3 regions of the Pontibacillus sp. ABV4_188 genome follow, and region 2 is predicted to be linked to each of the others. Evidence: riboswitches for the same ligand, from Rfam matches in the RefSeq annotation. Region 2 holds a riboswitch; each other region holds the start of a gene.
What was found. Region 2 has a riboswitch for S-adenosylmethionine ahead of ACYX4O_RS16665 (methionine ABC transporter ATP-binding protein). Riboswitches for the same ligand answer to the same signal wherever they lie in the genome.
Positions count from the first base shown of each region.

Region 1: it holds a riboswitch for S-adenosylmethionine, as region 2 does, so the genes downstream of both, msrA (peptide-methionine (S)-S-oxide reductase MsrA) here and ACYX4O_RS16665 (methionine ABC transporter ATP-binding protein) in region 2, are expected to answer to the same signal.
Region 3: it holds a riboswitch for S-adenosylmethionine, as region 2 does, so the genes downstream of both, metK (methionine adenosyltransferase) here and ACYX4O_RS16665 (methionine ABC transporter ATP-binding protein) in region 2, are expected to answer to the same signal.

Region 1 covers NZ_CM149975.1:424,682-429,681, forward strand. Annotated here, with positions in the region: gene ACYX4O_RS02260 (C45 family autoproteolytic acyltransferase/hydolase) at 1-201, shown strand, start outside; gene ACYX4O_RS02265 (RidA family protein) at 678-1,064, opposite strand; SAM riboswitch class I at 1,351-1,472, shown strand; gene msrA (peptide-methionine (S)-S-oxide reductase MsrA) at 1,596-2,066, shown strand; gene ACYX4O_RS02275 (hypothetical protein) at 2,205-2,381, opposite strand; gene ACYX4O_RS02280 (hypothetical protein) at 2,454-2,984, opposite strand; gene ACYX4O_RS02285 (methyl-accepting chemotaxis protein) at 3,109-4,581, shown strand; gene ACYX4O_RS02290 (thioredoxin family protein) at 4,672-4,998, shown strand.
Region 2 covers NZ_CM149975.1:3,249,688-3,254,687, reverse strand. Annotated here, with positions in the region: gene ACYX4O_RS16680 (ribonuclease M5) at 150-509, shown strand; gene ACYX4O_RS16675 (thioredoxin family protein) at 506-835, shown strand; gene ACYX4O_RS16670 (TlpA family protein disulfide reductase) at 1,011-1,421, opposite strand; SAM riboswitch class I at 1,505-1,608, shown strand; SAM riboswitch class I at 1,806-1,911, shown strand; gene ACYX4O_RS16665 (methionine ABC transporter ATP-binding protein) at 2,029-3,060, shown strand; gene ACYX4O_RS16660 (methionine ABC transporter permease) at 3,050-3,718, shown strand; gene ACYX4O_RS16655 (MetQ/NlpA family ABC transporter substrate-binding protein) at 3,734-4,603, shown strand; gene ACYX4O_RS16650 (carboxymuconolactone decarboxylase family protein) at 4,691-5,000, shown strand, end outside.
Region 3 covers NZ_CM149975.1:3,117,018-3,122,017, forward strand. Annotated here, with positions in the region: gene asnB (asparagine synthase (glutamine-hydrolyzing)) at 1-1,009, opposite strand, end outside; gene metK (methionine adenosyltransferase) at 1,326-2,525, opposite strand; SAM riboswitch class I at 2,830-2,939, opposite strand; gene pckA (phosphoenolpyruvate carboxykinase (ATP)) at 3,470-5,000, shown strand, end outside.

The DNA.
Region 1 (5,000 bases), 1.3 Mb from region 2:
CGGAACTGGGCAGGAACGATTCATACCTCCGCCTACTTCCCGAAGAGTCTTACAGCCTGGATGGCCCTTGGCGGTGACAGAGAACCTGTCGAATTTGACTTTGCTGACTGGTTGCAAGGAAATGACCTGGACATCTCCCGCATCTATGGCGAAGTCGACACTGACTTGCCATTTGTCCATATGGACGAAAACGCACGCTAATAAAGAAGGGCCACCTAAAAAGGTGGCCCTTGTTTATGCAATATTAAGGTAGGGGTGGTCCTCTACCATATTGGGGATAGGGCTTGCTGTGGGACAACTCGCTTTCCTGCGGGGAGCTGGTAAGCCTCCTCCTTCGCTGACGCTCCGTCCGGGGTCTTACCTAGGCTCCTCACCCCGCGGGAGTCTCGTCGTCCCACAGCAAGCCCTGACGTGAGTTGGATGAACGGACCGCTTATTACAGGTGATCTTAAGCCCCTCTCCTCCCATATATGGCAAGTTTCCGTCTCTCCTTTTTTGGTGAAGGTGGGCCTGGAAATTGCGAGACTCCTGCGGGAGAGAGAGCTAGACGAGATCCCGCAGAGAGCGAAGCGAACGAGGAAGCTCGACAGCTCGCCCGCGGAAAGCGAGTGATTTCCAGGCCCACCTTATGCTCTACTAAAGCCGACGGAAACGTTCCTCAAACAATTGCGGATGCATTAAGCGTCTGAGCGGTGGGCGATTACTTCTACTTCGACTTTAACGTCTTTGGGCAGACGACTGACTTCAATGGCAGCTCGTGCTGGGTAAGGTTCTTGAAGGAAGCTGGCATAGATTTCATTTACCGTTTGGAAGTCTTCCATAGAAGCAAGATAAATATTCGCTTTAGCAATATGCGCGTAGTTAAGGCCTGCTTCTTCTAGGATCGCTCCAACGTTCTTCATCACTTGTGTCGTTTGTTCGCTCACATCGTCTGAAACAATTTCCATCGTGCTAGGGTTTAGTGGGATTTGTCCCGATACGAATACGATCTGTCCAAGGTCAATTGCCTGAGAGTAAGGGCCGATTGCTTCTGGTGCGTTGTTTGTTGAAATTGCTTTAACCATTTTGAAAAAACTCCTTTACTATTTAATGGGACATTATGTAAGGGAGTCCGCCCTATAATGAAGACCTCATTATTCATAAAAAGTCTAATGGTCATGCATAAAAGCGATGTCCACTTTATATAATGAGGATACAAAAGTTGATAAAAGCTTGCGTAGCAAGTAAGCCTATCATATCATATATTATCAGAAAATTTTAACGATCGAAAAAAATAGGTGCTTACCACTTTACTTCGCTAATGAGATCATGTATGATTTGGGATAACATAAAATTCAAATAGCGATAAACTTCTTATCCAGAGAGGCGGAGGGACTGGCCCTTTGATGCCCGGCAACCATCCAGTCGATGTATACAATCGACGAGAACGGTGCCAATTCCTGCAGGAACAATATGTTCTTGGAAGATGAGAGGATCGTACGGATATACACTTACGAGCCCTTTCTTGGATAAAAGAGAGGGCTCTTCTATATGTAAGAGGCCGTGATCGTACTCTCGAAGAAAGAAGTGTCGTTTTAAGAAAGGAAGAGATGAGAATGGCAACAGCAGTATTTGCAGCAGGATGTTTTTGGGGAGTAGAGGCTTATTTTGAACGAATTAAAGGTGTGAAAGCGACGCGCGTTGGGTTCATGGGAGGCACGGTTGCAAACCCTTCTTACCAACAAGTGAAAGCAGGGGGAACGGGTCATGCGGAAGCAACGAAAGTTGAATTTGATCCAAGCGTGATTTCCTATAGTGAACTTGTAGACCATTTCTTTGAATGTCACAATCCTACTCAACGTAATCGTCAAGGTGAAGACGTTGGTTCTCAGTATCGTTCCGTTATCTTTGCCACAGAAGACCAACAAGCGATTGCAGTTGATAAGATCACGGAATGGAACAACAAAGGCATCTTCAAGAGTGAGATTGTTACAGAAGTTAATGAAGTTACAGACTTCTACGATGCTGAAGAGTACCATCAGAAGTATCTTCAGAAGAATGGCTCTGTTTCTTGCGGAATTGGCTAAGACAGCCTGACTTGTATTTATTGAAAACATATGATACTTTAATTTTAATGCCACCTCGTAATCGATACGACTGCGGGAACTTAACCATCCGTTTGAGGTGGCAGGTTACATACTCATTCAAAAAGGCGATACAAAGCGTTATTCATAACGTTTCGTATCGCTTTTTTCTTTGTCTAGCTTAATTTTTGTTAAAGCTAGGATAATAAAGCATGTAGCTGCAACTGCATAACAAATCAGCGTAAACCATGTGGTATTTTCAAAATACCCAATGATCGCAAATGTAAGTCCAACTATAAATAGAAAAGTAGTCTTCACTTGCTCACCTTCCTTTAACTTGTTCTTTTAGCATCTATTCTTAGACGGTGTCGTTTGTACTTAGGTTTCCTTTTATGTAAGGTATATATAAATAGGCGTCGTCGTATTCCATGAACTGACTTGAACGGAAGAAGAGGGAGTTATTCCAGGTAAGGAAAAGGTGTTAGAAATAACAACTCCGCTATAGTCAGGCAGTGTTATTGAAAGTTCTCTCATAGCTTTGGTATATAGGTAACAATAAATAAGGTCGAATTGATCAGGGGAAACGGTAAGGAAATCTTTTTTAATGACAACTACATTAGAGACCCCTCTAACACGAACCATTCCTTTCATATAAATGAATGGGATGAAGGATGTTTCATAGGCGTACACTTTAGCACTTTTAAATTCTTTTGCAAAAGCAAAAGCCATTGTTCCCCATCCAGCTCCAAAATCAGCAATTGTAGAAGGATCGTATGGTTTTGCTTGTCTTATAACTTCTTGCTTCACGCTTAGTTGGGTAGGGGTTGGGGTGATTCCGTTGGTTATGGAGCTAATCATTAATGATACAAAAATAAATGTAACAATAGCTAATAGGATAAGGGTTACTGTATTAGAGATCATAGAAGAGGAATTCCTTTCTAACTATATCATAATTTGTGTTCTACAAAATTTGCCATATTCTCTTAATTGTACGCTCTAAGCTGTCGATAAAAAGAAAAAGACATCTTCTGGAGGTACAGTATTTATGAATGTTACGGAAATGCGTTTACAAGATGTAAAAAAGAAAAATGTGTTGATGACCTCGACATATAGTGTAGCTATGTTGTCAGCGCTATCCTTATCTTTACAAGATGGGGCTCTTTTTCGCTCGTCGATTTATGGAACGGAGTTGGCATTGTTTTGGATTTTGCTCTTTGTTCTTCAACGTGTCTTACATAAACCAAGAATCTTTTCTTACGTGGCAGTGAGTATGCCGATCATTGGTTACGGATTATTAATCTATGTAGAAGGTGGTTCTCTTTCAGGTGACTTAATTTTACTGTTTATTGCTGTCTTCTCGGCCGTTCAATTGGATCGTAAAACGTTCGCGTTTGGGTATATCTTTGGATTAGCTACTTTAATTGCTAGTCATTCTTGGCCTAACCCAGAACAAGCTGATTTGATGAGTACAATCTTCCCGTCTATAACCTTAATCTATGTGTTAATGGGAGTCATATTAGGTGTGATGACCTATTTGGCCGAGCGGACATTTAAGAAACTTGAAACCATTCTTGATACCACTGAACAGGAGCGTGAGGCTCAAGCTAAACAGAAGGAAAAACTTGAGAAGGAGGCTACACTCATTGCGGAGAACATTTCCCGTGTTAATGATCAAGTGCAGATAAACGTTCAGGCACAAGGGGAAATGAAAACTGCCGTTCAAGAGGTGTCAGCTGGTGGTCAAAGTCAAAGCGAGCAAATTGCAGATATCTCAGAACATGCTCAGAGTACCATGACAACGATCACTCATATGAAAGAGTCACTAACCGTTCTTCAATCAGAAACGAATCAAGCGACTGAAGAGATTAATGGAGGCCAACAACGAATTTCCCATCTTGAAATGGAAATGAATGATCTAAGAAAAGTTATTCGCATGCTCAATGATACATTTAGTATTTTAACAGGGAAAATAAAAGAAACGAATCAATTTACTGAAGATATCCAGCAGATTACAGAACAGACGAACCTGCTTGCTCTTAATGCTTCGATTGAAGCAGCACGAGCTGGTGAAGCAGGGAAAGGTTTTTCAGTAGTAGCTGAAGAAATTCGGAAGTTAGCAGAGGTGACAGGGCAGTCAGCTAAGAAGATTACTACTAATCTCGGGGAGTTAAATGATAGCAATGCAGAAGCATTAAGTCAGATGAACACAGGTAGTGAAAAGCTAGATGAAAGTGTAGAAACCATGAACGAGGTCATTTCTTCGTTTGAACGTATTCAATCATCCTTACGCAATGTCGAGGAGCGCACAGAGGAATGCAACACGATAAGCGGGGATGTTGAAGATCGATCTCGCCAGGTAGAAGCAGCTACAAGTGAACTAGCTGCTATAATTGAGCAAGCTTCAGCGAGCATGGAAGAAATGAGCGCAACGATAGAGAGCCTAAATGAAGATAGTGAGAAGATCGGTGCTTATATTAATGACACATCGACAAGTGCTAAGCAACTTATATCTCTATAAGGGGATATACCCCTATGAGCATATTGGGAGTATCGTCCCTTCTCTTGTGGTACACTACGAGTAATTGATTATAGGTTAGGTGGTGTACTTATGAAACACGTTCAAACAATGGAAGAAATTCATACAACGATTGGACAAGATGGATTGAATATCTTGTATATATCAAGGCCGGGGTGTTCCGTGTGCCATGCCCTCTTACCGCAAATTGACGAAGTGTTAGAGAAGTATCCTGCCGTTCAGGCTGTGCACGCGGATGCAGATGAAATTCCTGCAATAGCGGGGGAGTTTTCTATATTTACAGTACCTGTCGTAATGGTTTACGCAGATGGGAAAGAGCAATTCCGTAAAGCCCGTTTCGTACCTGTGGATGAATTCGAAGAGCAGCTTGCGAAGCTAAATCGTCTTATTAATGAATAATT
Region 2 (5,000 bases):
AAATTTATCCCCCTTTTCAAATAGAAAAAGTATTTTATATCAGATTGTGGCCTATTTATTATTAATTTTATTATAAAGTGAGAATTCTCGGACCGAATCACATATAGTAATAAGAAACACTTACGTTGGAAAAAAGACAGGTGGTTGCGATGAACGAAATCAGTGCACTTGAAAAAGTGATTATCGTAGAGGGGAAAACTGATAAACAACAAATCCAAAAAGTGATTAACGAGGATGTTGAGATCATATGCACAAATGGGACGCTAGGCGTAGAACGGCTGGAACAGCTCATTCTTGATTATGATCTGGATCATAAAGATGTATTTATATTAGTGGATGAAGATCATTCAGGCCATAAGTTACGGAAGCAACTATCATTCGAACTTCCCCACGCTGAGCATATTTATATAGATCGTTCGTTTAGAGAAGTGGCTGCGACGCCTGAGCCTGAGTTAGCCCAAGCTTTGGTGAGCAGAAGCATATCGGTTGATCCGATCTTCTTAACATAGTTAGGTGGTATTCTTTGCAAACTTTAACCAACAGGCCTTTAGAGCAGCTAAATAAGAGTGAAAACCATGTTGATTTTCTTTTTATTCATAGTCCTTTTTGTGGGACGTGTCATTTGGCTAGAAGGATGCTTGAGACATTAGAAGAGGCAGTAAAAGGAACTGAGTTTAGAGAGTTGAATGCAGCAATTCACCCTGATTTTATGAACCAATATGAAATAGAGAGTGTTCCATGTCTTTTAATCGTCCAAAAAGGTATGATTCTTGAAAAGATTTATGCATTTCAATCAGTACCTTATCTCTATGAAAAAGTGAATCAATATCAATAAATAAAGGCTGTCCTATAGTAGGACAGCCTTTATTTCTGCATGAGAATGATGACGAATGAAGATTTCCCGAGAAATAATTTAGTGAATCATGTCATTCAATGTAGAGAAAAGATCGAACTTTGACTGGTCAAGCAAGGACTACACAAAAAAGAGCCCTTGTTCAAGCTATTGCTATTTATATTAACGTACCAATTGTTTTCATAATTTCCATTACATCAGCTTCGTCTCCGAATGTGGCTTCAATCTGGCCCTGTTTGTTGATGACCACTGTTGTTGGTAATCTTGTAGCTCCGTAAAGGTCAAATACCTCAGTACCTCGATCTACTAGGGTAGGTTGAGATAGGAATTTGTGGGCAAATGCCACGCCTTCTTCTGTGTTTCCTTCTCTTCCGGCTACGTTGATCGTTAACATTTTGAGGTCTTCACGATTTAAGGATTGAAAGAATTGCTCTTTCTTCGGAAGATCTCTTGAACAGTCGGGACACCAAGAAGCCCAAAAGGTTAGTACGATGATTTTTCCAAGGTCTTGTTCCAAATCATAATGGGTGCCATCTATTGCAGGGAGCTTAAAGTGAGGTGCTTGCATGTCCGTTGCCTCCTTAATTAATTTGAATTGACTACTTTAATATCACCATGCTAACATATAATTTAACTTAAAATCGATTTCAGATCTTATCTGGAGAGGTGGAGGGACTGGCCCTTTGAAACCCAGCAACCATCCTTTATAGGAACGGTGCTAATTCCTGCAAGGCGTGAGCCTTGAATGATAAGAGAGCGTGCGTACAAACGTTTCCCTCTCTTTGGGAAACGTTTTTTTATTGACGAAGAGCTCCTTAATAGTAATTTGCTTATAGAATCTTTTAGATGAAAGAATTGAGTGAAAGTTTTATATTGACTGAATGTTGAAGCGCGTGCTAGAATTCTTTCTAGACTTAAAAGAGTTAAAGCGTTAATTGAATAAAGGATTTTACTCTTATCACGAGAGGTGGAGGGACTGGCCCTTTGAAGCCCGGCAACCATCAAACTATGTTTGAAAGGTGCCAAATCCTGCTAAGCATGGCTTAGACAGATGAGAGGACGAATCGGTTTATATAAACCTTTCTGTCCTCTTGTGGGATAGTAAGGTTTTTTTGTTTAGGGAGCTTATAGAAAAGTTCCTGAAACTTTTTTGTATTTGAAAAGGAGGAACAACCGTGATTTCAATCAAGAATCTACAGAAAATATTCCAATCTGGGACCACACAAGTTCAAGCGGTTGATGATGTTAATTTGAACATTGAAAAAGGAGAAATCTATGGAGTGATCGGGTATAGCGGTGCTGGTAAAAGTACATTTATTCGACTGCTTAACCGATTAGAGGATCCTACTAGCGGTGAAATCGTCATAGATGGTGAAGATATAGCAAGTTTAAAAGCAGGGAGTCTCCGCAAGGCTAGACAAGAGATTGGGATGGTATTTCAGCATTTTAACCTCCTTTGGTCTCGTACAGTACGAGAAAACATTGCGTTTCCTTTAGAAATTGCAGGAACTCCAAAAAAGGAAAGACAAGAACGAGTTGATGAACTGATTAAGTTAGTCGGGCTAGCTGGCAGGGAAGATGCATATCCATCCCAACTAAGTGGTGGACAAAAGCAACGGGTAGGTATAGCAAGAGCCCTTGCTAACAGACCAAAAGTTCTGCTGTGTGATGAAGCAACGTCTGCCCTCGACCCTGAAACAACCGATCAGATTTTAGACTTGTTAGTTGATATTAATGAAAAGTTAGATTTAACGATCATCTTAATCACTCATGAAATGCACGTTATTCGTAAAATCTCTCATCGGGTAGCGGTGATGGAAGAAGGTAAAGTTGTAGAAGAAGGCGATGTATTAGATGTCTTTCTTCATCCGAAAGAGAAAGTAACGAAACGATTTGTAGAACAAATCATGGGAGACCAAGACCAAGATGAAGCAGTGGAGACCATCATAGCTCAGTATCAAACTGGACAAGTTGTTCGTTTACACTTTGTTGGTGAGAAAACAAACCAAGCTTTAATTAGTGAGGTATCGAGAGAATTTCCTTCTGTTAGCTTTAACATTTTACAAGGGAAGATTACTCAAACCAGTAAAGGAGCTTATGGAACGCTCTATGTTCATATGGATGGGGCAGAAGAAGATATCAATAAGGCAATCCAATATATTTCCGAAACGTCCGTGCAAGTAGAGGTGAATCATCATGTTTCATAAGTTGTTTCCAAACGCAAATGTAGAGGACCTGGTAACGGCTACGGAAGAAACGTTGTACATGACGGCTCTTTCTGTAATCGGAACATTCATTTTAGGATTGTTGCTAGGTTTATTACTTTATTTAACATCAAAGCAAAATATATGGGCTAACAAACCATTGAATTTTATAGTGGCAACGATAGTGAACGTGTTCAGGGCCATTCCGTTTATTATTTTAATTTTACTCTTATTCCCGTTCACAGAATTTCTGATTGGGACAATAAGGGGACCTAATGCGGCACTTCCTGCTTTAATTATTGGAGCGGCACCATTTTATGGTCGTCTCGTTGAAATTGCTCTTAAAGAAGTAGATAAAGGTGTAATAGAAGCGGCTAAGTCTATGGGAGCTAAGACCTCTACCATTATCTTTAAAGTCTTACTTCCAGAATCGATGCCAGCTTTAGTTTCAGGTATTACGGTTACTTCTATTAACTTAATTAGCTACTCAGCTATGGCAGGTGTCATAGGAGCCGGGGGTCTTGGTGATCTGGCCTATCTTAAAGGGTTCCAACGCTGGGACTTTGATGTCGTATTCTTAGCCACAATTTTAATCGTCATTATTGTTTTCATATTCCAATTCGTTGGAGACTTTATATCAAACAAATTAGACAAACGATAAAAGGGGAGTTACACGATGAAAAAATTCTTAAAACTTTTTCTTAGTGCATTATTCATATTCGCGCTAGCAGCATGTGGCTCAGCAGAGGATGAATCAAGCAGCAATGGATCTGAAACAGAGAATAAGAGCGGGGAAAGCAATTCTGAGGAAAAACTAGAGGAAGTGGTTATTGGTGCATCTAGTACTCCTCACGCCGAGATCTTGGAGGAAGCAAAACCGATTCTGAAGGATAAAGGAATTGACCTTAAGATTGAAACTTATCAAGAATACATTCTTCCTAATAAAGATTTAGCTAGTGGCGCTATTGATGCTAACTACTTTCAACACACACCATATTTAAACGAGCAAAAGGAAGAGTTTGAATATGATTTCACAAGCCTTGGACCAGTTCATAACGAACCGATGGGTGTTTATTCTAAAAATATTACAAACGTAGATGAGATTCCAGAAGGCACAGAAGTTATCATGCGTCGTTCTGAATCTGAACATGGACGCATTCTTTCCTTATTTGAAACACAAGGTCTTATCACGATACAAGAAGGCGTTGAAAAGAAATCAGCAACAATCGACGATATTGCTGAAAACCCTAAAAACCTAAAGTTCAGTCCGGATGTAGACGCAGGACTTCTTCCACAAAACTATGAGCGTGAAGAGGATGCTCTAGTGGCTATTAACACGAACTATGCAATTGAAGCAGGTTTAAATCCTACCGAAGATTCCCTATTTATTGAAGGGGATGACTCTCCGTACGCTAACCTTCTTGTTAGCAAAACGGAAAACAAAGATAGTGAAGCACTACAAACCGTTTTAGAAGTTCTTCAATCTGAAGAAATCCGTTCCTTTATTGAGGAAGAATACAAAGGTGCTATCGTACCTGTGAAATAATTATGATCATCCTACCCCTCCTTGGATAGAATGTAAACTCATCGCTCATAATAGTGGTAGTTACTTTTATCCTGGGAGGGATTTTTTATGGATCAACAGCATCAACCACAAAACTCAACGGAAAAAGCTTTATTCACGTACAAGCATGGTATGGGATTATTTCAAAAAGAGATGCCAGACTTAGCTCATCACTTTAGTGAGTTTTCAGAGGCTTGTTTTAAAGAAGGACAAATCTCAAAAAAAGATAAGCAGCTTATGGCTTTAGCTATTGCTGTCGTTGCTCAAGATGAGTATTGTATGATTTACCATTCAAAGGGATGTCTGGACAATGGAGCTACAAAAGAAGAGATGATGGAAGCGTGTGGCGTGGCAGCGGCCTTTGGTGGAGGAGCAGCCC
Region 3 (5,000 bases), 130 kb from region 2:
AAGGGTCATCCATGTGCCACATAATTTTCGGAAGCTTCTGGACATACTCTTCAGGAGTAATGATATAAGAGTGATTCTCAACCCCAAGTTTCTCTGCCGTTTCTTTCGCTACGTCTACTTCAGAAAATCCATCACGTTCGAAACCAACTGAGAATGTTTTCAAGTTGGGATTAAACTCACGTGCCATAGCAACGATAATGGACGAATCGATTCCTCCAGAAAGGAAAGACCCAACCGGTACATCACTACGCATGTGTTTGTTCACAGAATCATACATGACATCTTGAATACGTTTAATCCAGTCACTTTCACTACCAGCCACTTGTGTGAAAGTTGCATGCCAATAACGAGTGAACTTAATGGCTTTCCCTGGCTTCTTAACGAAATAATGGCCAGGTTCTACCTTAGAAATCCCATCTGTTAGGGTAAGAGGTTCCGGAACATATTGATAGCTTAAATAATGTTGCAGAGCTTCTGTATTAACTAGTTCATTCTCCTGAAGCAACGTAATACTCTTCTTCTCTGACGCAAAATATGTGCCATTATGTTGTTCACTATAGAATAATGGCTTAATGCCGAACGGATCCCGAGCTCCGTAAAATGTTTGCTCTTCTTTATCCCAAATTAAGATCGCGAACATACCGCGAAGATAAGAGAACGCTTCTTCCTGTTTGTCCTTGAATAAGGCCGCGATAACCTCTGTATCTGATTCTGTCTCAAATGTATATCCTTGTTTTTGAAGGTCTTCACGTAGTTCCACATAATTGTAAATTTCTCCGTTAAACACCATCCAAATCTTTTCATCATCATAGCTAAGAGGCTGATGGCCACTTTCGATATCAATTATACTTAAACGGCGAAAGCCAAAAGATATGTAATCATCATGATAATACCCTTCATCATCAGGGCCACGATGAGTGATAATATCGTTTCTTCGCTTAAAAGACTGCTTCTGTTCTTCATCTACTGGAGATGGAACATCTCGAATAACACCAATAAAACCGCACATACGAAGATCCTCACTTTCATTCTCACTTTGCTATTTCAGTTTATCACAAAATGGGTGTAATTGGCAGAGACCCACGGTACCCTTAAGGTGTCGAACAGGTTCTCTTTAAATTGTTTTTATACTTCACAGATATTCGTTTTACCCGTGAATTTAAAGTCGGTAACGTCTGAGTCAAAAAAACATGATTTTGACAGACTATAATAGTTTATCATGTTTTCACATAAGGGAGGGCAACGATTACAATTCAATTAAAAAAATGCCAGCGAAACAAAAAAGAGCACAGAATTGCTATGCAAATCCATGCTCCCACCTATACTTATAAGTTTGCTAGTTGCTTTAATTCTTCTGCTTTATCTGTTTGCTCCCATGGGAACTTAACGTCCGTGCGGCCAAAGTGACCGTATGCCGCAGTGTCACGGTAGATTGGGCGACGAAGATCTAGCATTTTAATAATACCAGCTGGACGAAGGTCAAATTTCTCACGTACAGCTTCAACTAACGCCTCTTCTGAGACTTTCCCTGTACCAAATGTATTGATTGAAATTGACACAGGTTGCGCCACGCCAATGGCATAGGCTAATTGAACTTCACAAGAATCTGCTAATCCAGCAGCTACAATGTTTTTAGCAACATAACGAGCTGCATAAGCGGCGGAACGGTCAACTTTAGTAGCGTCTTTACCACTGAAAGCTCCCCCGCCGTGACGTGCATATCCTCCGTACGTATCTACAATAATTTTACGGCCTGTTAAACCAGCATCCCCTTGAGGTCCACCGATTACAAAACGACCTGTTGGATTAATGAAGTATTTTGTTTGTTCATCAAGCAGCTCTGCAGGAACAATTGGAGCAATAACTTGCTCTTTAAGATCCTTTTGAATTTGCTCTAGCGTTATTTCTGGGTGATGCTGCGTGGAGATGACAATTGTGTCAATACGAACAGGACGGTCTTGTTCATCATACTCTACAGTAACCTGGGTTTTACCATCAGGGCGTAGGTAAGGAACTGTTTCATCGTTGCGCACGTCAGATAAACGTTTCGCCAATTTGTGAGCTAAAGAGATCGGAAGGGGCATAAGTTCAGGCGTTTCATTATTCGCATAACCAAACATTAGACCCTGGTCTCCTGCACCAATATTCTCAATTTCCTTATCAGTCATTTGACCTTCTCGTGCTTCAAGAGCTTCATTTACTCCAGCTGCAATGTCTGGTGATTGTTCATCAATTGCTGTAAGTACTGCACATGTTTCTGCATCAAAGCCATATTTAGCACGTGTATAGCCAATATCCTTAATTGTATTACGCACGATTGATTGGATGTCTACGTACGTATTTGTTGAAATTTCTCCTGAAACGAGAACTAATCCTGTTGTAACTGTCGTTTCACATGCTACACGAGCGTTCGGATCATTTTTTAAGATTTCATCTAATATGGCATCAGAAATTTGGTCACAGATTTTGTCAGGGTGCCCTCCTGTAACTGATTCTGATGTAAACAAGCGGCGGTTTGCAGCCATTCCCTCAAACTCCTCCTTTAAAATACTCTTATCTTTGAGACGGAACTCATCACCCAGCTATCTATTCAGAAAAAAGTAAACCAGAGTTATGTAAATTCTTTTATAAATGAATTTACACCGATCTATTCACCTGGAACAGTTTCGTATATTGTAAACGAATGAAAAAAATACATGAGAAAACGTCGAAATTCGCTACACTTAGCAAATGTCGATGACTTTCAAAATACCTTAGAAAGCGTTTAGAAACCTTTCGAAAGTATAAAAAATCCCTTCCCATAACGAGCAAAGGGAAAGGGTCCATTCGCTCTTATCGTTCAAGGAGATCTTCCTTGCATCAGGTTAGCACCTTTTCATTTAAGGATGACGGTTGCTGGGTTTCATAGGGCCTGTCCCTCCACCTTCTCTGGATAAGATAGTTTCCGTTCGCGACTTATCATAACGTTTTAACCCTTATATGTCAACTGAATATAGCGTTATCATCGCTTTATTGAATGGTCAGGGAACCACTTTTTTCACTTAATTGTAATCATGCGATGTCTAACACTTAAATTTATTGATGAACGGGGTTACTGGTCACAAATGTCTTTAGAAAGAAACATTAAATCAAGGAAAAAGGTGAGTTGAGATCGAAGTAATATATGATAGAAGTAAAGCACTTGTGCATTTTTCCATCTCCCCATTTCAAAATTAACAATAATGAAAGTATTTCATCTTTTCTTTTATTTTAACAGTCACAATTTTGCCGTAATTTCATTATAAAATAGTATGGACTAATAAAATGAATGTGTTATACTAATGACACATTGAGTCTAAACCTATTCAACTGACTGTATAGAAATAAAAGCAGAAAAGGTTAGATCTCAACTCGGATACGTCATTAAGATTGATTTTATTATGTACACTATCAAAGACAAAAAATATTAAATAAAGGCAGGTTCTTGAGCATGAATACGGTGAATCAAGCGTCCATAATTAAAGAATTACTTACACAACCTAATGTATCAACCAATTTGTGTGTGGGAGAACTCGTTGAAAAGGTTCTTCAACGTAACGAGGGGACACTCACAGCTACAGGAGCGATCAGAGCCGAAACAGGACGTTACACCGGCCGATCCCCTCAAGATAAGTTCATTGTAAAAGACGAGGTTTCAAAGGACACAGTTGATTGGGGATCGGTGAACCAACCCATATCGGAAGCAATCTTTGAAAACCTATATCATAAAGTCGTAGATTTTCTGAAAGAAAAAGAAGAAGTATTTATTTTCAACGGATTTGCAGGAGCAGATGAACGTTACCGTTTACCCATTCAAGTCATCAATGAATTTGCTTGGCATAACTTGTTCGCCCACCAACTTTTCATACGCCCTACTGAGGATGAATTGGCCGAACATGTAAGCGAATTCACAATAGTGTCAGCTCCTTCCTTTAAAGCAGATCCCGCTCAAGATGGCACACGTTCCGAAGCCTTTATTATGGTGTCGTTTAAGCATCGTGTGATCCTGATCGGGGGAACTGAATATGCTGGTGAAATTAAGAAATCAATCTTTTCCGTTATGAACTATCTTCTACCCGAGAGTGATGTTTTACCAATGCATTGTTCAGCTAACGTAGGGAAAGAAGGCGACGTAGCTTTATTCTTTGGACTCTCTGGTACGGGGAAGACTACCCTGTCTGCTGATCCAGAGCGTCGACTAATCGGGGATGATGAACATGGTTGGTCTAACCGCGGCGTCTTCAACATTGAAGGTGGATGTTATGCAAAGTGCATTAACCTTTCCGAGGAAAACGAGCCTCAAATCTATAAAGCCATTCGATTTGGATCTGTACTTGAGAATGTGATCTTGCACCCCGGCACAAGAGAACCGGATTATGAGGATACAAGTCTAACAGAAAACACACGCGCAGCTTATCCAATTCAGAATATCCACAATATCGTTGAACCTAGTATCGCTGGTCATCCCAATTCAATCATTTTCTTAACAGCTGATGCTTTTGGTGTTTTGCCACCGATTAGTAAACTTACTAAAGAACAGGCAATGTACCATTTCCTTAGTGGTTACACAAGCAAACTAGCAGGAACGGAACGTGGCGTTACCAGTCCAGAAGCAACGTTCTCTACGTGCTTTGGTTCTCCATTCCTTCCAAGACATGCTTCAACGTATGCAGAAATGCTTGGGGAGAAAATAGATCAATTTAATTCGAACGTCTTCCTGGTGAATACAGGATGGACCGGCGGAGCGTACGGAGAGGGCCATCGTATGAAACTTAGTCATACTCGCTCTATGATTCATGCTGCACTTGAAGGTGAGCTTAACTCCACCGAAACCGTAATAGACCCTATTTTTGGATTAGAAATACCAGCCCATTGTCCTGGTGTTCCAGACGATGTGCTGATTCCAAAACGCACATGGAAAGATGAAGCACAGTATGAAGAAAAAGCTCATGAACTTGCTACTAAATTTCATGAGAACTTTA